2 regions of the Acuticoccus sp. MNP-M23 genome follow, and region 2 is predicted to be linked to the other one. Evidence: predicted binding sites of a transcription regulator. Region 2 holds the regulator's gene; the other holds the start of a gene.
What was found. The regulator HrcA, encoded in region 2, represses chaperone genes, less so after heat shock. The targets are predictions, from matches to a motif close to GTTAGCACTCNCNNNNNGNGAGTGCTAAC.
Positions count from the first base shown of each region.

Region 1 (10,203 bases), 1.5 Mb from region 2:
CTTGATGCCAGCGGCAACGTCGGGGTTGTCGGAAGCGACCTGGGAGACGGCTTCCTTGGCGCGCAGGAGCGCCACGCCGCCACCGGGGACAATGCCTTCTTCCACGGCCGCGCGGGTCGCGTTGAGGGCGTCGTCGACGCGGTCCTTCTTTTCCTTCACTTCGACTTCGGTCGCACCGCCGACGCGGATCACCGCGACGCCGCCAGCGAGCTTCGCAAGACGCTCCTGGAGCTTTTCCTTGTCGTAGTCGGACGTGGTCTCTTCGATCTGCTGCTTGATCTGCGCAACGCGACCCTTGATGTCCTCGGCTTCACCGGCGCCGTCGACGATGGTGGTCTCGTCCTTGTTGATCGTGACCTTCTTGGCGCGGCCAAGCATCTCGATCGACACGGACTCAAGCTTGATGCCGATGTCTTCGGACACGACCTGGCCAGCGGTCAGGATCGCGATGTCCTGCAGCATGGCCTTGCGGCGATCGCCGAAGCCCGGTGCCTTGACGGCTGCGACCTTGAGGCCACCGCGCAGCTTGTTGACGACCAGCGTGGCCAGAGCCTCGCCTTCGACGTCCTCGGCGATGATGAGGAGCGGACGGCCCGACTGCACCACGGCTTCGAGGATCGGAAGCATCGCCTGAAGGTTGGAGAGCTTCTTCTCGAAGATGAGAATGTAGGGGTCTTCGAGCTCGACGAGCATCTTCTCGGCGTTGGTCACGAAGTACGGCGAGATGTAGCCGCGGTCGAACTGCATGCCTTCGACGACTTCGAGTTCGGTCTCGAGCGACTTGGCCTCTTCGACGGTGATGACACCCTCGTTGCCGACCTTCTGCATCGCCTCGGCGATCATCGCGCCGACTTCCTTGTCGCCGTTGGCGGAGATCGTACCGACCTGGCCAACTTCGTCAGAGGTGGAGATGCTGCGCGAACGGCCGGTGAGGTCCTTGATGGCGGCTGCAACGGCGAGGTCGATGCCGCGCTTCAGGTCCATCGGGTTCATGCCGGCTGCAACCGACTTGGCGCCTTCGCGGACGATGGCCTGGGCCAGAACGGTCGCGGTGGTGGTGCCGTCGCCGGCGAGGTCGTTGGTCTTGGAGGCGACCTCACGGACCATCTGGGCGCCCATGTTCTCGAACCGGTCTTCCAGCTCGATTTCCTTGGCGACCGTCACGCCATCCTTCGTGATGCGCGGGGCACCGAAGGATTTTTCGATGACGACGTTACGACCCTTGGGGCCGAGCGTCACCTTGACGGCGTTGGCGAGAATGTCGACGCCGCGCAGCATCTTGTCGCGCGCGTCGGTCGAGAATTTAACTTCTTTGGCTGCCATGTGATGTGGCTCCTAAAAACGTGTGCAGGTTCGGCGAAACGAAGCGGGTCGGGTTACGCGGCAGCTGCCATCGAAGAACCTTCGACGATGCCCATGATGTCGCTCTCCTTCATGATGAGGAGATCTTCGCCATCGAGCTTCACCTCGGTGCCGGACCACTTGCCGAAGAGCACGCGGTCGCCGGCTTTGACGTCGAGCGCCTGAACCTGGCCTTTGTCGTCACGCGCGCCGGGGCCGACGGCGATGACTTCGCCTTCCTGCGGCTTTTCCTTGGCGGTGTCGGGAATGATGATCCCGCCTTTGGTCTTGGTATCGGATTCGATGCGGCGCACAACAACGCGGTCGTGCAGGGGACGGAAGTTCATGTCTGTCCTCAATCGTCTGAAATGTCAGATCTTTTTGGCCATGTGGCCGACTGTTGGCACTCGCCTTGGGTGAGTGCTAACCGTTGCCCCGGACATAGTCGGGCAAGGGGTTCATGTCAACGCCTGGTAGCCATCAGCCGGTGAAATTTTCAGCGCGCATGAAATGCGGCTTGTTGCGCAGGAGCGACGCTCCGTTGCGCGGCGGGCACTGGCACCGGTGCAGGGCCGGTGGGCCGAAACGGCAGGCAGTCCGCCATGGGCGCTTGCGGCCCGTCCCCTTTCAGGTAGGGAACGCTGATGAAAACAAAACCCCCCCTAGGGCCGAATTCCCTGATTCCCGTCCTTGCGATCATGCTGGGCGCGGCCTGTTTCGGCACGCTCCCGCTGTTCGCGCGGACGTTGACTGACTTTGCCATTGCCGCCCCTGCGATTGCTTTTTACCGCTTTGCCCTTTCGGCGCTGGTGCTCTCGCCGTTTCTGGTTCTGCGCGGTCCGCTGCGGGGGGCCACGTTCTGGGGCCTTGCCGGCGGCGCGGTCATGGGCCTCGGCTGGATCGGCTTCGTGGTTGCGCTCAAAACGCTGTCGGTGGCCGAAACCGGCATCCTGTTCATGACCTTCCCGCTCTTTGCCATCCTGTTCGGGCTGCTGTTCGGCGAGCGGCCCGGCGGACGGGGCTGGATTGGCGCGGCGCTGATCGTGCTTGCTGCGTTGATCGTGGCGCCGGGCGATGCGCTGGACCCGTCCGGCGGCCTCGTTGCAGTGGCGGCGGCACTGGTTGCACCGGCCGCCTACGGGCTCCTCCTCAACATCATCGCGCGGCGGGTTCATACGCTGCCGGCCATTGCGGCCACCGGGTCCATTGCCATGGGCTCCGTCCTGGTGCTGGCGCCCATTGTGGCCACGCTGCCGCTGGGCGAGGTGCTGCCCGCCGCGCCTGCGGCCTATGCCTGGCTTGCGGTGTTCTCGGCAATGACCGCGCTCATCCCGCAACTGATATATGTGGTGTTCTCGCCGCGGATCGGCGCCGTGCGCACGGCGATGGCGGGCAGCGCCGAGCTTCCGACCATGTTCATTGTGGGTGCTGTCGCATTCGGCGAGCCTCTGGGCTGGACCCATTTAACCGCTGGCGCGTTGATCCTCTGCGCCATCGCGCTGACGGCGCGGCCGAAAGCGAGCGCCTCAGCCTGAACACGCGGCATGGCCCGGCGCCCTGTGGTCTCGGCAAGGCGTTGTTGTTAAGGCGGGCTGACGGATCAAGGCCGCAGCGGACAGCGGCGCACGGGAGACGAACATGCTGCGCCTAATGCTGGTCATCTGTTTCTGCGCCTTTGCCGCCGTCCTTTCAGGGGCTTCGGACGCCGCGGTCGATCCGGCAGGCCGAATTCTGAGCGTTCATGCCGGTGATGCGCGGCTGGCCCCGGTGCGACCGGTGGCGAAGCGCCTGCGCCCGGTCACCCTGGCACAGCAGATGGATGGTGCGCCCGGCACCCGGTACGGCCCGCAAGCCGCAGGCGACGACGCCGCAGCGCCAACGCAGACCGGAGCCGCAGAGACCACCGGGCAGATGCGCTGGCTGCGGGTCCGCGAAGGCCATGTTCCGTTGCTCGGCGCCATCGCCCTCTCAGCACTTGTGGTGGCGCTGATTGTGTTTCGGATTGTCCGTGGCCGGGTGCGGATCGAGGCAGGGCGAAGCGGCCGCACGATCGTGCGCTACAACATCGTCCAGCGCACCGTGCACTGGCTTCTGGCGGGCTCGTTCGCGGTCCTTGCCATCACGGGGCTGTTCCTGACGCTGGGTCGCGAATTTCTGGTCCCGCTGATGGATGCGACCCTTTACGCCAATGCCGTCCAGCTGGCGCGATGGCTTCACCGCGCCGTGTGGTGGCTGTTCGGATTCTCCTTGCTGATGATTTTCATCTTTTTCCTGCGCCACAGCGTGCCCATGCTGCGCGACATCAGATGGTGGCGGCGCGGCGGCGCGCTCCACCGCAAGGGCGTGCGGCTCGATGCCAGCAAGTTCGACGGCGGGCAGAAGGCCGTGTTCTGGGCAACGGTGATGCTCGGCGGCCTCATCTGTGCCACCGGCGTCTCTCTCCTGTTCCCCTTCAAGGTGGAGCTGTTCGGTACTCTGGCCCGGTTTGCCAATGCAACGGGGCTGCCGCAGCTCCTGGGCGGCCCGCTCGACACCGCGTATGCCGGCTACACCGAGGTGCAGCTGGCCCAGATCTGGCACACCATCCTGTCGTTCATGCTGATTGCGGTGGCACTGGCGCACAGCTACATGCGCTCACTCGGGATGGAAGGCGCGGCCGAGGCCATGCATACCGGCACGGTGGACGAGAATTTCGCGCGGGAGCGCAGCAATCTGTGGGCCGAGTCGAAGCTGGGCAAGGCCCCTGCCGACAACGCGGAACCCGGCCCGCCGCACTGAACGATCTGGCGCCGACGGAGGCTTGATGGAGGAGACCTGGCGCGGCGCCGTTGATGCCCTCCGGCTCGTCGTCACGCTGGATGCCGACCTTCTGGAAATTACCCTGCGCTCGCTGGGTGTGACCCTCACAGCGGTGACCATCGCGTCGCTGGTTGCAATGCCGCTGGGCGGCTTGCTTGCGGTGCGTCGCTTTCGCCACCGCCGTGCCGCAATCGCCCTTCTCAACGCGCTGATGGGGCTGCCGCCGGTGGTGGTCGGGCTCGTTGTCTACCTCCTCCTGTCGCGCGCTGGCCCGTTCGGCGTGTTCAACCTCCTGTTCACCCCCACCGCGATGATTGTGGCGCAGACCATCATTGTCGCGCCGCTGATTGCCTCCATCGCCCACCAGGCCATCCGCGAGCTGTGGGCCGACTATCACGACCTTCTCATCTCGTTGAACGCCTCGCTCGGCCAGCGGATCGCCACACTGCTGTGGGACGGCCGGCGCGCGCTTCTGACGGCAGCGCTGGCAGGCTTTGGCCGTGCCATCGGCGAGGTGGGCGCGGTGATGATCGTCGGCGGCAACATCGACCACCACACCCGCGTCCTCACCACGGCCATTGCGCTCGAAACCTCCAAGGGCAACTTCGCGCTGGCGCTGGGGCTTGGCTATGTGCTGATCGCGCTTGCGGTGTCGGTCAATTTTGCGGCCCACCTTTTGTCGCGCACCGAGCGCGGGGGGCGCTGGTGACTTTGTTTCCCCTCCACATCGAAGGCGCCACCGTTCGCCGCGGCGGCCGAAACATTCTCGGCCCGGTGGACCTGACGCTGGGCGGGGAGGGGGCCACCGCCCTCATCGGCCCCAACGGTGCCGGCAAGACCACCTTGCTGCGCCTGATCCACGGTCTGGCCCGTCCCCATGGCGGCACCGTGCGCTGGGCGGCCGCGGATGCCGAGAAGCGGCAGGCGCTGGTGTTTCAGGCCCCCATTCTTCTGCGCCGCACGGTCTGCGCCAACATCGCCTATCCGCTCCGCCTCAAGGGGGTCGCGGCAGGAGACGCGGCCCTTCAGGCAGCGTCATGGGCAAAGCGCATCGGCCTTGGCGATCATCTGGCCCGCCCGGCCACCGCGCTTTCTGGCGGTGAGGCCCAGAAACTGGCGCTCGCCCGCGCGCTCATCACCGCGCCCGACCTTCTTCTTCTGGACGAACCCACCGCAAGCCTCGACGGCCGCGCCAAGCGCGAGATCGAGGCCATCGTGGGCGCGGCCATCACAGAGGGCACGCGCGTCATCATTGCCACCCACGACATGGGACAGGCCGCGCGCCTTGCGAACGAGGTGATCTTCCTCTTCCATGGCGAGGTGCATGAAACCGGACCGGCCGAGCCTTTTTTCAGAGCGCCGCAGACGCCGGCCGCAGCCGCGTTCCTCAGGGGAGATATCGTCGAGTGATCAGAGCTCTTGTTGCTGCCTGCCTTATGGTCGTGTCGTTCGCCGCCAGCCCGGCATCGGCAGCCGACGAAATGCGAATGGCGGTGACGACGTCGTTCCACAATTCCGGCCTTGCCGAGATCCTGCTCCCCGAAATTGCGGCCGACACCGGAATTGATGTGGCGCTGCTGGTGGTCGGCACCGGGCAGGCGCTCCGCCTTGGCCGTGCCGGGGATGTCGACGCGATCCTCGTGCACTCCCGCGCCGCGGAAGACGCGTTTGTGGCCGAAGGCTTCGCGCCGCACCGCCGGGAGATCATGTACAACGATTTCGTCATCGTCGGCCCGCAGGCCGACCCCGCCGGCATCCACGGCGCCCCCGGTGCCGTCGACGCGCTCACCGCCATCGCAGTGGCAAGAACGCCGTTCGTCAGCCGCGGGGACGACAGCGGCACCCACCGCCGCGAGCAGGCCTTGTGGGAAAGCGCGGGCAAGGCCCCCGAAGACGCACCCTGGTACAGAGCCGTGGGTGCGGGCATGGGCGCCACCCTTAACGCTGCGGCCGGCATGAACGCCTACGCCCTCACCGACCGGGCCACCTGGCTCAACTTCCAGAACAAGGGCGACCTCGCGCTTCTTTACGAAGGGGACCCGGCGCTGTTCAACCAGTACGCGTTTCTGCCCATTGCCAAGGCGCGCCACCCGCACGCGAAGGCTGCGCTGGCGGCTCGGCTGGAGGACTGGCTGGTCTCGGACAAGGCGCAGGCCATGATTGGTGCCTACACCATTGCCGGCGAACAGCTTTTCGTGCCCAACGCCAAGCCCGCGCATGACTGAGTTTCTGCTCGCGCCGGACCCGGCGGCCCCGCGCCTGTCGAAGGCGGTGGCCGCCATCGACCACACCGGCGCAAGCCAGACGATCAAGATCGTCACCGAACGGCCGCTGACCATCTTTCTCAACAGCCGCGAAATCGTCACCGCAATGACCATTGGCGACTATCCGGAATATCTGGCGCTGGGCTTCCTGCGGAACCAGGGAATGCTCGGCGATGGCGAGACCGTCACCGGCATCGATTACGACGATGAGATCGACACCGTGGTGGTGCGTACAGCGGTGGAAACCGACTTCGAGGAGAAGCTGTCGCGCAAGACGCGCACGTCCGGCTGCGCCGTGGGCACGGTGTTCGGCGACATGATGGAGGGGCTGGACAGAGTGGTCCTGCCGAAGGCCCCGGTGCACACGTCGTGGCTTTACGCGCTGTCGCGCAAGATCAACACGCGCCCGAGCCTTTATCTGGAGGCGGGTGCAATCCACGGCTCGGTGCTGTGCGAAGGCGACCGGCCGCTGGTCTACATGGAGGACGTGGGCCGCCACAACGCGGTCGACAAGATTGCCGGCTACATGTTCGCCAAGGGCGTGCCGGCGGGCGACAAGCTCCTCTACACCACAGGCCGCCTGACCTCCGAAATGGTGATCAAGACTGCGTTGATGGGCATTCCGGCGCTGGTGTCCCGGTCCGGTTTCACCGCGTGGGGGGTGGAGCTGGCGAAAAGTGTCGGCCTTACGCTCATCGGCCGGTTGCGCGGCGAGCGGTTCATGTGCGTTGCCGGGGCCGAGCGCCTGGTCTGGGACGCGCCGCCGAGCGCTGCGCCGGGCGATCACGCAAGGCACAAACGCAAGGGCGCCGGGGATGATTGAGGGACCCGCCATCATTCTGGCAGGGGGCCTTGCCCGGCGCATGGGCGGCGGCGACAAGGCACTCCTGCCGCTGAACGGGCGCCCGCTTCTTGCCCACGTCATTGCGCAGCTTGCCCCGCAGGCGGGCGCAATTGCCATCAATGCCAACGGCGATCCGGCAAGGTTCGCCGCCTTCGGCCTTCCCGTGCTGGCTGACCCGGTGGCGGATTATCCGGGTCCATTGGCGGGCATTCTGGCCGGGTTGCGCTGGGCCGCCGCAGCCGGCGCACCGGATGTGGTGAGCGTCGCCGCCGATACGCCCTTTTTTCCCGCCGATCTGGTGGTCCGCCTTCGTGCCGCGGCGGCAGACGCTTGCGCCCCCATCGCGCTGGCCGCAACGCCGGACCCGGCACGCGGCGTGGCCCGGCACCCCACCTTCGGCCTCTGGTCCACCGCGCTGGCGGACGACCTGGCCGAAGCGCTGGCCGGCGGCACCCGCAAGATCGTGGCATGGACCGACCGGCACGGCGCTGCCACCGCCCTTTTCGATGCGCCCGGCGATCCGTTCTTCAATCTCAACACGCCGGATGATCTTGCCCGCGCGCAGATGCTGACGGACGCTGGCTCATGAGGGTGTACGGCGTGACCGGATGGAAGAATGCCGGCAAGACGGGGCTGGTGGAGCGGCTGGTGGCCTACCTTTCCGCAAGGGGCTTGCGGGTGTCCACCATCAAGCACGCCCACCACGAATTCGATGTTGATGCGGACGGCACCGATTCAGCCCGCCACCGCGCTGCCGGCGCCGGCGAAGTGCTGATCGCCTCGGCGCGGCGCTTCGCTCTCATGCACGAGCTTCGCGGTGCGCCGGAGCCTTCGCTCGACGCGCTGCTTGCGCATCTCTCCCCTTGCGATCTGGTGCTGGTGGAGGGCTTCAAGACCGCGCGTCACCCCAAGATCGAGGCGTTTCGCGCGTCCGAGGGTCATGCGCTGATGGCACCGGGGGACCCGTCAGTGCGGGCGCTGGCCGCAGATGCACCGATCACGGGCATGGACCGTCCGGTGTTTCACCTCGACGACACCGCCGCCATTGCCGCGTTCATCTGCGCCGATTGCGGACTGGCGATGCCGGAACCGCCCACCGCAGCGATGGCAGAACGGTCATGAAACCGCCCCCCTTGCGCGATGATTGCTTCGCCCTGCCGGCAGGCGTCGAATGGACGCCGGTGAGCACCGCGTTTGCGCACCTGCGGGACAACCTCGTCCCCGTCGCCGAAACGATGATGGTGCCGGTCGGGGCGGCGGACGGGCTCTACCTGGCGGAGGCTCCCACCGCGCAGCGGGCCAACCCGCCCACAGCCAACAGCGCGGTGGACGGCTACGGCTTTGCCGCCGCCAGAGTGCCGGACGGAGACGTGGCGCTCCCGCTGGTGGAGGGGCGCGCGGCAGCAGGGGTGCCGCTTGGCACGAGGGTGCCCGCTGGTTTTGCGGTGCGCATTCTCACCGGCGCCGCACTGCCGGACGGCGTCGATACCGTCGTTCTGGAAGAAGACTGCACGGTGGCGCCGGGCCGGATTGCATTTCGCGGCACGCTGAAACCCTTCGCCAATACCCGCAGGGCAGGCGAGGATTTTGACGCAGGCACAGTGCTATTCGACAAGGGCCACCGCCTTGGGCCGCAGGATCTGGCGCTGCTTGCGGCGGCCGGTCTGGGCACGGTGAGGGTCCACCGGCCGCTCCGCGTGGCGGTCCTGTCCACCGGCGACGAATTGTGCGCACCCGGCGCCGAGGCCGCCGCCCACCAGATATACGATGCCAACCGCCCCATGCTGCTGGCGCTTCTGGCCCGCTGGGGCTTTGTCCCGGTGGACCTTGGGTGCTGCGCTGATGACGCGGACGCCGTCCGGGTCGCGCTCGATGCGGCGGCGGCGGATGCCGACGTGCTCATCACGTCCGGCGGTGCCTCGGCGGGAGATGAGGACCATGTTTCGGCCACCCTGCGCACTGCGGGGGCCATGGCGCTGTGGCGCATTGCCATCAAGCCAGGCCGTCCGCTGGCGCTTGGCCTGTGGCGTGGGATGCCGGTGTTCGGCCTGCCCGGCAACCCGGTGGCCGCGTTCGTGTGTGCGCTGGTGTTTGCCGCGCCTGCACTCAGGCGTCTTGCGGGCGGCGCCTTTCAACTGCCGCGGGGACAGATGGTGCCCGCGGCCTTCGCCAAGGCCAAAAAGCCCGGCCGGCGCGAATTTCTGCGCGCCCGCCTCAATGCGGACGGCCACGCCGAGGTGTTTCGGTCCGAAGGGTCGGGGCGGATTTCGGGCCTTGCGTGGGCCGACGGGCTGGTGGAGCTGCCGGACGCTGCAGCGGACATCCGCCCCGGGACCCCGGTCCGCTACATTCCCTACGGGGCTTTCGCGCCTTAGTCCGGCGTGACGCTGATCTGCGTCAGTTGCCGGTGGCCTGGTCGGAAATCCGGTCGAAGATTTCGTCCAGCGTGCCGGTCGCCTCATCCAGCGCATCGCCGCCTGCTTCGGCATAGGGGGCAAACACGGTGCTGGGGTATTTGTAGGCAAGGGTCGCCGTGCCGTCCGGCTCTTCCATCACCATGAAGCGCACCGGAGCCTCGATCATCGCTGCCGGGGCGGCGCGGATAATGGCCACCGCAAGGTCGTTGCGGAAGACACCGACAACGCGGTTGCCGGGGATGGTCTCGCCCCGGCTTTCCGCCATCTCGGTCGGACCGGCTTCGGTGACGATGCCCATCTTGTTGGCGGTCACCGCTGCCTTCAGGTCGGCCAGCAGCGTTGCATAGTCCTTGTCGGTCTCGGTCACGCTCCAGCCGTCCGGCGCGCCAAGCACCGAGGCAGCGTGCGCCGGGGCGGCAATCAGCAGCGCAAGGGCTGCGGCAGCGAAAGTTCGCATGGGCGTCTCTCCTGATCTTCAGGGGGCAACGGTCACCTTGGCGCGCGGGTTGCCGGGCCCGCTGTCACGATTGCGTGCGCA
Region 1 covers NZ_CP133480.1:2,816,218-2,826,420, forward strand. Annotated here, with positions in the region: gene groL (chaperonin GroEL) at 1-1,323, opposite strand, end outside; gene groES (co-chaperone GroES) at 1,377-1,688, opposite strand; gene RDV64_RS13045 (DMT family transporter) at 1,986-2,876, shown strand; gene RDV64_RS13050 (cytochrome b/b6 domain-containing protein) at 2,980-4,119, shown strand; gene RDV64_RS13055 (ABC transporter permease) at 4,145-4,849, shown strand; gene RDV64_RS13060 (ATP-binding cassette domain-containing protein) at 4,846-5,550, shown strand; gene RDV64_RS13065 (substrate-binding domain-containing protein) at 5,547-6,365, shown strand; gene RDV64_RS13070 (formate dehydrogenase accessory sulfurtransferase FdhD) at 6,358-7,227, shown strand; gene mobA (molybdenum cofactor guanylyltransferase MobA) at 7,220-7,837, shown strand; gene mobB (molybdopterin-guanine dinucleotide biosynthesis protein B) at 7,834-8,370, shown strand; gene glp (gephyrin-like molybdotransferase Glp) at 8,367-9,623, shown strand; gene RDV64_RS13090 (DUF302 domain-containing protein) at 9,646-10,122, opposite strand; gene RDV64_RS13095 (YeeE/YedE family protein) at 10,187-10,203, opposite strand, start outside.
Region 1: the regulator HrcA is predicted to act here: its motif matches at 1,741-1,769, upstream of groES (co-chaperone GroES).

Region 2 (10,203 bases):
CATCGTGGAGATCGACGCCGGCGACGTGCCGTACCACCAGGAAGGCAAGGACCTTGCGAAGATTGCCGCCGCAGAAGAAACAGCCGCAAGCCGGCTTTTCGGCCTGCTGCCGGAGGGCGAAGGCCAGCGGCTCCGGGCCCTGTGGGATGAGTTCGAGGCGGCCCGAACCCCGGAGGCGCGCTTTGCCAAGGGCCTCGACCGGTTGCAGCCCGTGCTCCTGAACCTGATGACCGACGGCGGTACGTGGGACGACTTCGCCGTGACCGAAGAGCAGGTGATGGCGCGCTGCGGCCCGCCCATCGAAGGCGCCTCGCCGGAGCTTTGGGCGGCAACGGCACGGATGGTCAGCGCGCACTTCGCGGCCCGCCGCGCGGGCTGACGCTCTACTTGCCGCGGATGGCCCTGGTCAGGTCGCGAAGGCGGAAGGCGCCGGAGAGCTGACAGACGGCAATGAACACCGCGCTGGCACCGGCCACCATCAAAAGGAGCGCCGCGATGGACGCCCACAGGCCGGTGTCGAAGAACCAGCCGGAGAGCTGGCGGGCAATCAAAGTTGCGGCAATGGCCAGCGCCAGCGAGGCGGCGGCAAAGCCGATGAGCCGGGTCCACAGGGTCGGATCGGCCCGGAAGTCCTTGCGCTTGACGAGGCCGGCAAACAGAAGGCCGGCGTTGACCCACCCCGCCAGCGACGTGGCCGCCGCAATCCCCACATGGGCCAGGCCATCGGCCGCCAGAAACCAGGCGAACACCGCTGATCCGGCGACATTGACCACCATCGAAACGCCCGCAAACAACATGGGCGTGCGCGTGTCCTCCCGCGCAAAGTAGGCCGGGGAAAAGACCTTGATGAGGACGAACGCGGGGAGGCCGAAACCGTAGGCCGACAGGGCAGCTGCGGTCATGGCGGCGTCTTGGCGATCGAAGGCGCCGCGCTCGAAGAGGGTGGTGACGATTTCGAGCGGGACGACGATGAGCGCGGCGGCCGCCGGCAGCGTGAGCATCAGCGAGAATTCGAGCGCGCGGTTCTGGGTCCACAGCGCGCCGCCCTCGTCCCCCGCGCGCAGGCGGCGCGAGAGGTCCGGCAGCAGCGCAACGCCAATGGCAACGCCCACCATGCCGAGCGGCAGCTGGTAGAGGCGATCGGCATAATAAAGGTGGGAGACGGCGCCCGGCCAGAACGAGGCGATGATGGTGCCGACCACAATGTTGATCTGCGTGATGCCGCCTGCCGCAATGCCGGGAATGCCGAGCCGGAGGAGCCGCTTCAGCCTGGGCGACCCGCGCGGGCGCGGCAGGCGGAGGCGCACACCGGCGCGGCGCACCGCAACGGCCAGAAGCACGGCCTGAACCACGCCCGCGGCACACACGCCGATGGAGAGCACGAACCCCGCATCTTCGGCCGGCAGCGCCAGCCAGAATGCTGCCATCAGCGCCGAAATCAACACGATGTTGAGGAGCACCGGCGCAAAGGCGGCAACGGCAAACCGGTCCAGCGTGTTGAGAATGCCGGACAGGAAGGCCACCAGCGACATGGCGGCCAGATAGGGAAAGCAGATGCGCGTGAAGACGACCGTGAGGTCGCCCGCTTCATCGCCCGCAAAGCCCGGCGCCATGGCAAGGACGAGGAGCGGCGCAAAAATTTCGGCAAGGACCGTCACCACTAAAAGGATGACCGTGAGCCAGGACAGGACGGACGATGCGAAAGCCTCGCCGCCGTCGGCCCCCTCCTCGGCGCGTGCGCGCGCAAAAAGCGGCACGAATGCGGAGTTGAACGCCCCTTCCGCAAACAGCCGGCGGAAGAGGTTGGGCAGCTTGAAGGCGACGAAAAAGGCGTCCGCAACCGGGCCGGCGCCCAGAATGGAGGCGATGAGGATGTCGCGGGTGAAGCCGAGCACGCGCGACAGCGCCGTGAACGCCCCGACGGTGAGAAAATTACGGAAAAGCTGCATCAGGACCGACGCAAGGCGGCCCGCATCGGGGCGGCCGGGCTTTGGCGCGCGGGGGCGCCGCGCACCGGCAGGGAAACAAACACGACGAGGCGCGTCATCGAGGCACCATGGACTGACTGGAGGAGACGAAAGATCCGCGATGGTTCAGCTGTCAATGGCGCCCGGGCACTGCCTCCCGCGACGGCCGCCGCATCCCGCGCCTTGCACTTTCCATGTCACAGTCCGTCCGGTGGTCACGCCACGTCCGCTCTTGCCTTTGATTGCGGCGTTTCCTCGCGATCGTAAGCCGCCCGAAGCGCGTCCTTGATGGCGTGCTGGTCGGCCGGTTCGGTAATCTTGTTGTCGTCGTCGTCGGTCACATAGAAAACGTCGACCACCCGCTCGCCGAAGGTCGCCAGCTGCGCCGAGCGCACATGCAGCTTCAATTCGCGCAGCTTGCGGGCAAGGTCGTGGAACAGACCCGGCCGGTCGAGGCCGGAAATCTCGATGGCCGTGTAGCGGTTCGACCAGTCGTTGGCGATGAGGACGTCCGTCGGGTGATCGAACGCCTTCACCTTCACGGCGCGCAAACGCAGCTCCTGCGCGGGCGGGATCGGCTCGCCGCGGATAAGCGCATCGGTCACAAGGCGGGTGATCCGGTCCGCGCGGTCCTGCTCCTCCGTCGGGTGCTCGGACATGGGCGTGAGCGCGAAGATGTCGAGCGCTGCCCCGTCGCGGGTGGTGAAGATGTCCGCCGAGACGATGTTTGCCTGGCAACTGGCGCAGGCGGCTGCAACAATCGACAGGAGGCTCGGCTTGTCCGGTGCGGTGAGCGTCATCTCGGTGACGGCCCGGTCGGCGCGCATCCGGGTCTGGGAGACCACGTCGCCGGGTCCGGCGCTGGTCATCAGCTCGGCGTGGCGGATTGCGTCCGGAATGGAATTGCGGATCCAGTAGGGTGCCGGGTGGCGGGCCGTGTAGGCTTCGCGCACCTCGGCGGGCAGGCTCGTGGCCTCTTCGATGAAGGCACGACGCGCCCCCTCCACCCGTGCCGAGCGCGGCTGACGGGTGTGACCCGAGACGAGAATTGCTTCGGTCTCGTCGTAAAGGGTTTGCAGGAGCTGCGATTTCCAGCCGTTCCACACATGCGGCCCCACGGCGGCAATGTCCGCCTCGGTAAGAATTTCGAGGAGCTTGAGCCGCTCGAAGCTCTGCACGTGCTTGGCAAACAGATCGATGGTCTTGGGGTCGGACAGGTCGCGCGATTGCGCCGTGATCGACATGGTGAGGTGCTCTTCGATCAGCCAGGCAACGAGATCCGTCTCGGGAGCTGTCAGACCGAAGCGGGGGCACAGCTTGCGGGCCATCTTGGCGCCTGCGATCGAATGATCCTCCGGCCGGCCCTTGGCGACGTCGTGCAGGAACACCGCCACATAAAGGGCGCGGCGGTTCTGGATGGTCGGCATCAGCTGGGAGGCGAGCGGGTGGTCGGTCTCGCGGCGCTCGTGGTCGATGTCGGCGAGGATCGCGACGGAGCGGATGAGGTGCTCGTCCACCGTGTAGTGGTGGTACATGTTGAACTGCATCATCGCGACGACCTTGCCGAATTCCGGCACGAAGGTGCCGAGCACGCCGGTCTCGTTCATGAGGCGCAGCAGCGTTTCGGGGTCGGTGCTCTCGGTCAGGAGCTTGAGGAAGATCGCGTTGGCTTCGGGGTCGGCGCGCACCTTCGCGTCGATCAGGCGGAGCGAGCGGCGCATGGCGGCCAGAACATCCGGATGGGGCCGCAGGTCGTGCGCGTCCGCCACCTCGAAGATGCGGAGGAGGTTCACGGGGTCACGCTGGAAGGCGTCATCGCTGGTGAGCTGGATGCGCTGGTTCTCGACGCGGAAGTCGCCCGGAAGCTGGCGCAAATTCTGTAGCGTCAGCGTCTTCATGATGCGCGAGAAGCCGACACTCGGCAGCACGTGCTGGGCTTCCAGCGCGGCGCAGAGAATGCGCGTGAGGTCGCCCACTTCCTTGGCGATGAGGAAGTAGTGCTTCATGAACCGCTCCACCTCGGACATGCCGGGGCGCGGGCTGTAGCCGAGGCGGCGCGCGATCTCGCGCTGCAATTCGAAGGTCAGGCGCTCCTCCGGCCGGCCGGCGACAAGATGCAGGTGGCAGCGGACGGACCAGAGAAAGTCGTCGCACTTCTTGAAGATCTTGTAGTCCTCCGGCTCGAACACGCCGAGCTTGACGAGGTCTTCCTCTTCGCGAACGCGGTAATAATATTTCGAGATCCAGAACAGGGTGTTGAGGTCCCGCAGGCCGCCCTTGCCCTCCTTCACGTTGGGCTCGACGAGGTAGCGCGTGCGGCCCTGCCGCTTGTGCCGCTCGTCGCGCTCTTCCAGCTTGGCCGCGATGAACTTCTTGCCGGTGCCGCGCATCACGGCGTGGTTGAAGCGATCGGTCAGCACGTCGGCCAGGTTGGGATCGCCCGCGATGGGGCGGTTTTCCAGCAGCGCGGTGCGGATCGTCATGTCCGTGCGCGCCAGCTTCATGCACTCGTCCACGCTGCGGGCGGCGTGGCCGACCTTCAGGCCGAGATCCCACATCATGTAAAGGATGGTCTCGACCATGGACTCGGTCCACGGCGTCGGCCGGTAGGGGAAGAGGAACAGAAGGTCGATGTCGGACCCCGGCGCCAGCAAGCCGCGCCCGTAGCCGCCGGTGGCGATGACCGCTAGCTTTTCGGACGTGGAGTGGTTGGCGGTGGGAAACAGGTGCTCGGCGCTGAACGCAAACAGCGCCTCGATGATGGCATCCTGCCCTGCGGCCAGCACACGGGCAGCCTTCGTGCCGGAGCCGGTGTCGTCCAGCGTGAACTCCAGCGCCTTCAGCGCATCGGCGCGGGCTGCTTTCAGCCGGGCCAGGATGCGGGGGCGCGCGTCAGCCCATTGGCGTTCGGTCTCGCGGTAGATCTCCTCAAGTTCGCGTTCCAGGGCCGGTGCGCTCGTGAAGATCATGGAAGAAGCTCCCGTACGACTGCGTTGGTGAGGAGCCGGGCTCCATCGGGAATATGAATGCGCCCATCTTCTTGCGTCAGCAGGTTATCGGCAACGAGGGTGGCAATCTTGTGATCGGCAAGGGGTGCACCGGCGCGGCGGGCGTAGGTGTCAAGGTCCAGCCCTTCGGCAAGGCGCAGGCCCATCATCAGCGTTTCGGCGGCGATGTCATCCCGCTCTAGCACTTCGCGGGTCTCGATGCCGTGGCCGTCCGCCTCCACCGCTTTGAGCCATGCCTCCGGCATCTTGCGTGTGGCTGTGGCAGTGCGGCCCTCGTTGAGCACGAGGCGGCCGTGGGCGCCGGGGCCGGCCCCCAGATAGCGGCCGCCGCGCCAGTAGACGAGGTTGTGCTGCGCCTCTGCGCCCGGCCGCGCGTGGTTGGACACCTCATAGCGGCCAAGGCCGGCGGCGGCCGTCAGTTCCAGCGTCAACTCGTAAAGGTCGGCGGCGAGGTCGTCTTCGGGGATGGTCAGCTTGCCGGCGGCGGCGAGGTCGTAGTAGCGCGTCTCCGGCTCGATGGTGAGCTGGTAGAGCGAGAGGTGATCGCCGCAGATGTCCAGCATCTGGCCCAGCTCCGCCCGCCACGCGGGGACGGTCTGCCGCGGCCGTGCATAGATCATGTCGGCGGAGACGGACGGGAAGATCCGCTGCGCCAGGGCCAGCGCGGCACGGGCCGCGGCGGCATCGTGGCGGCGGCCAAGGGCGACGAGTTCGGTGTCGATCAACGACTGCACGCCCAGCGAGACGCGGTTGACGCCAGCGGCGCGAAACCCCTCGAAGCGGGATTGCTCGACGCTGGTGGGGTTTGCCTCCAGCGTGATCTCCGCGCCTGCCGGAAGGCTGAGAGCGTCGTCGATGGCGGTGAGGATGGTGCTGACCGTCGCCGGCTCCATCAGCGAGGGGGTCCCGCCGCCGAAGAAGATGGACGTTGGCGCGCGGTCCGGGCTCCACGCCGCCATGGTATGGATCTCGCGCGCCATGGCCGCGGCGTAACGGCGCTGGTCGACCCCGCCATGACGCACATGGCTGTTGAAGTCGCAATAGGGACATTTGGACTGGCAGAACGGCCAGTGGACGTAGACGCCGAAGCCGCCGTCCTGCGCCACTTCCGGCGCTGCGGTCCGTTCTGCCAGAAGGGTCAAGCGCGCGGGCCCCTGATGGCGGCCATGAAGCGCTGCACCGCGCGGGCGCGGTGGGACAGCGGCGCCTCCGCGCCGCGTTTCTCGGCGGCACTCATCTCGCCGAAGGTGCGGCCGTCGCCATCGTCGGGAATGAAGAGCGGGTCGTAGCCGAAGCCCGCGCCGCCGCGCGGGGCGGGTGCGATCACGCCCTCGGTGCGGCCCTCGATGGTGATGGTTTCCTCGCCCGGACGCGCCAGCGCCAGCACCGCCACAAACGCGGCGCGGCGGCTCTCCGGCGCCGTATGCCCGGCCTCGTCCAGCTTTTCGAGGACGCGGCCCATGGCGGCGGCAAAATCCTTGCCGGGCCCGGCCCATCTGGCACTGTAGATGCCCGGATCGCCGCCAAGCCCGTCCACCGAAACGCCGGAATCGTCCGCCAGCGCCGGAAGGCCCGTTGCCCTGGTGGCAGCATCCGCCTTCAGCCTTGCATTGCCCTCGAACGTGGTTTCGGTCTCTTCCGGTTCGGGCAGGTTCGCCTCGCCCGCGCTGATGACCGTGACACCCAGCGGCTCCAGAAGATCACGAAATTCCGCAATCTTGCCGGCGTTGTGGGTGGCGAGGATCAGCTTTGTGCCGGGTTCCAGCAAGGTCACGATACGGTCATCTTCTGCAGGTCGACGAGGCGGCCGATGCCGTGTGCCGCAAGGTCGAGAAGCTGGTTCAGCTCGTCACGGCTGAACGGGGCGCCCTCGGCAGTGCCCTGCACTTCGACAATGGCGCCGGAGCCGGTCATCACGAAATTGGCGTCGGTTTCGGCGGACGAGTCCTCAACATAGTCGAGGTCGAGGACGGGGGTGCCGTTCACGATGCCGCAGGAGACGGCGGCGAGGTTGTCCGTCAGCACCGGGCCGGTGATCATGCCGGCGCTCTTCATCCGCGCAAGACAGTCCGACAGGGCGACCCAGGCGCCTGTGATGGCCGCGGTGCGGGTGCCGCCGTCGGCCTGGATCACATCGCAGTCCACGGTGATCTGGCGTTCGCCGAGCGCCTTGCGGTCCACGATGGCCCGCAGCGAGCGGCCGACGAGACGCTGGATTTCCTGCGTGCGGCCGGATTGCTTGCCCGCACTCGCCTCACGGCGCATACGTGTGGTGGTTGCGCGCGGCAGCATGCCGTACTCGGCAGTGACCCAGCCTTCGCCGCCGCCGCGCAGCCACGGCGGCACGCGCTCTTCGAGCGAGGCGGTACAAAGAACGTGGGTTTCGCCAAACTTGACGAGGCAAGAACCCTCGGCATGCTTGGCCACACCGCGCTCCAGGCTGACCGCACGCAGTTCGTCTGCGGCTCTGCCGTCGTGTCGCATGAAAAGACTCCCATTTTGCGTTACGTGGTTGGCATAGATCACGCGGGTGCGATAGGGCGGCAGGAACGGAGGGCGCAAGATGCATCTGGTCGACGCGTCGAAGACGGCGATCGAACTCGACGAGCGGAGCCAGGACATTTTCCGGCAGATCGTCGAGACCTATCTGGCCACCGGCGATCCCATCGGCTCGCGCTCCCTGTCCAAGGCGCTGCCCAGCCCGCTGTCGCCGGCATCCGTGCGCAACGTGATGAGCGACCTTGAGAGCCTCGGCCTCATCTACGCGCCGCACACCAGCGCAGGGCGCTTGCCGACCGACCGGGGCCTGCGCTTCTTTGTCGATGCGCTGCTCAATGTGGGCGAACTTTCCAACGACGAGCGCGACGGGATCGACAGCGAGCTCGCGGGCCAGGGCGAAGGCGCGTTCGACGCGGCGCTCACCAAGGCGTCCATGCTCCTGTCCGGCATGTCGTCCGGCGCAGGCGTGGTCCTGACCACCACGCAGGACATGCGCGTCAAGCACATCGAGTTCGTGGCGCTGGACCCCGGCAAGGGGCTGGTGGTGCTGGTGGGCGAGGACGGCTCGGTGGAAAACCGCATCGTGGACCTGCCGGCCGGCTTGCCCCCGTCGGCGCTGCGCGAGGCGACCAATTACCTGAACGCCCATGTGCGCGGATCGACCGTTGGCGAGGCGCGTGACGCGATATCCCTGCGGGCGGCGGAGGTGCGCGCCGAGCTGGACGAGATCACCGCCAAGCTGATCGAGGAAGGGATCGCCAGCTGGTCGGGCGCATCGACGCGCGAATCCGGCTCGCTGATCGTCCACGGCCGCGGCAACTTGCTCCAGAATGTGGAGCTGCGCGACGATGTGGACCGCGTGCGCCAGCTGCTCGACGACCTGGAAACCAAGCGCGACCTCATGCAGCTCCTGTCGCTGACCGAGGACGGCGACGGCGTGCGCATCTTCATCGGCTCGGAAAACAAGCTGTTTTCGCTGTCAGGTTCATCGCTCATCATGTCGCCCTACCGGGACAGTCAGCGGCGCGTTGTGGGGGTTCTGGGCATCATCGGTCCCACCCGGCTGAATTACGCAAAGATCATCCCGGCGGTGGACTACACGGCCCAGGTGGTCTCCAAGCTCATCAAGTGACGCAACCCGCGCGCAGGCTAGCGCGTTTATGACTAGGTGGACCGAGCGACGGTTAAGGGTATTGCGTTCCGTAGAAGGTCCTCCGGTACGGGCGGGGCAAAGAAAAGTTGCCTTTGGCGCCGGAGTAAAACAAAAATGGCAAATGATTAGCCTGGAGAGACAGAGATGAGATACGCACTGGCTGGATTGCTCATTTTGGGAAGCGCTGGCGCGGCAGTCGCGCAGGACATCCCGTCGATCACAGTGCGCCCCCTGTATGGTGATACAGGTGGATCGGCCTATGTGGGCCCATACGGGCGGAATTTGCCCGGCGTATCGATGTTCGCAGGTCGGGTGGACCCCACCACACCCGACATTCTAACCACTGGGATCAAGCCGCCATCGGGCATGAAGATCGTGAACGAAAACATCTACAACCAGCCCCTGCCCATTCTCGACGCATGGCACGGCACGCTGGGCGGCGGTTTCCGCTTCTAGCAATCGTCACCGTTTGGCAGGCCCGCACAGTCAGCGGGTTCTCAGTTTTATTCGCCGCGGCCTTGCATGGACCGCGGCGTTGGCATGATAACGCCGCGTCATCCCTCGTGCGGTGTTAGATCCATGGCCTTTCTGTCCGAGACGCTTTCGCGCGTCCAACCTTCCGCAACAATCGCCGTCACCCAGAAGGCGGCCGAGCTGAAACGTGCCGGCCGCGACGTGATCGGCCTCGGTGCCGGCGAACCCGACTTCGATACGCCGGATAACGTCAAGGCAGCGGCGATCCAGGCGATCAACGACGGCAAGACCAAATACACCGCCGTCGACGGCATTCCCGAGCTGAAGGAAGCGATCGTCGCCAAGTTCAAGCGCGAGAACAACCTCAGCTACGAGACGTCGGAAATCTCCGTCGGCACCGGCGGCAAGCAGGTGCTCTACAACGCGCTGATGGCAACCCTGAACCCCGGCGACGAGGTGGTGATCCCCGCCCCTTACTGGGTCAGCTATCCCGACATGGTGCTTCTGGCCGGCGGCAAACCCGTGGCTGTGGAGGCCACTGCGGAAACCGGCTTCAAGCTGACCGCCGAGGCGCTTGAAGAGGCGATCACCCCGCTCACCAAGTGGGTGCTGCTGAACAGCCCGTCCAACCCGTCCGGCGCAGCCTACACGCGCGACGAGCTGAAGGCGCTGACCGACGTCATCATGAAGCACCCCAACGTGTGGGTGATGACCGACGACATGTACGAACACCTCGTCTACGACGATTTCGAGTTCACCACGGTGGCCGAGGTGGAGCCGGGGCTGAAGGATCGCACGCTCACCGTCAACGGCGTGTCGAAGGCGTATGCGATGACCGGCTGGCGCATCGGTTATGCGGGCGGACCGGCCCATCTCATCAAGGCGATGGCGAAGATCCAGTCCCAGTCCACGTCCAACCCGTCGTCGATCTCGCAGTGGGCGGCTGTCGAGGCCCTGAACGGCCGGCAGGATTTCATCGCGTCCAACGCTGCAATCTTCCGCGAGCGGCGCGACCTTGTGGTATCAATGCTCAACCAGGCGAACGGCATCACCTGCCCGAGCCCGGAAGGCGCGTTCTACGTTTTTCCGTCCTGCGCGGGGA
Region 2 covers NZ_CP133480.1:1,308,586-1,318,788, forward strand. Annotated here, with positions in the region: gene RDV64_RS06200 (HD domain-containing protein) at 1-379, shown strand, start outside; gene murJ (murein biosynthesis integral membrane protein MurJ) at 384-1,949, opposite strand; gene RDV64_RS06210 ([protein-PII] uridylyltransferase) at 2,183-4,936, opposite strand; gene hemW (radical SAM family heme chaperone HemW) at 4,933-6,108, opposite strand; gene rdgB (RdgB/HAM1 family non-canonical purine NTP pyrophosphatase) at 6,114-6,749, opposite strand; gene rph (ribonuclease PH) at 6,746-7,459, opposite strand; gene hrcA (heat-inducible transcriptional repressor HrcA) at 7,539-8,606, shown strand; gene RDV64_RS06235 (hypothetical protein) at 8,772-9,083, shown strand; gene RDV64_RS06240 (pyridoxal phosphate-dependent aminotransferase) at 9,207-10,203, shown strand, end outside.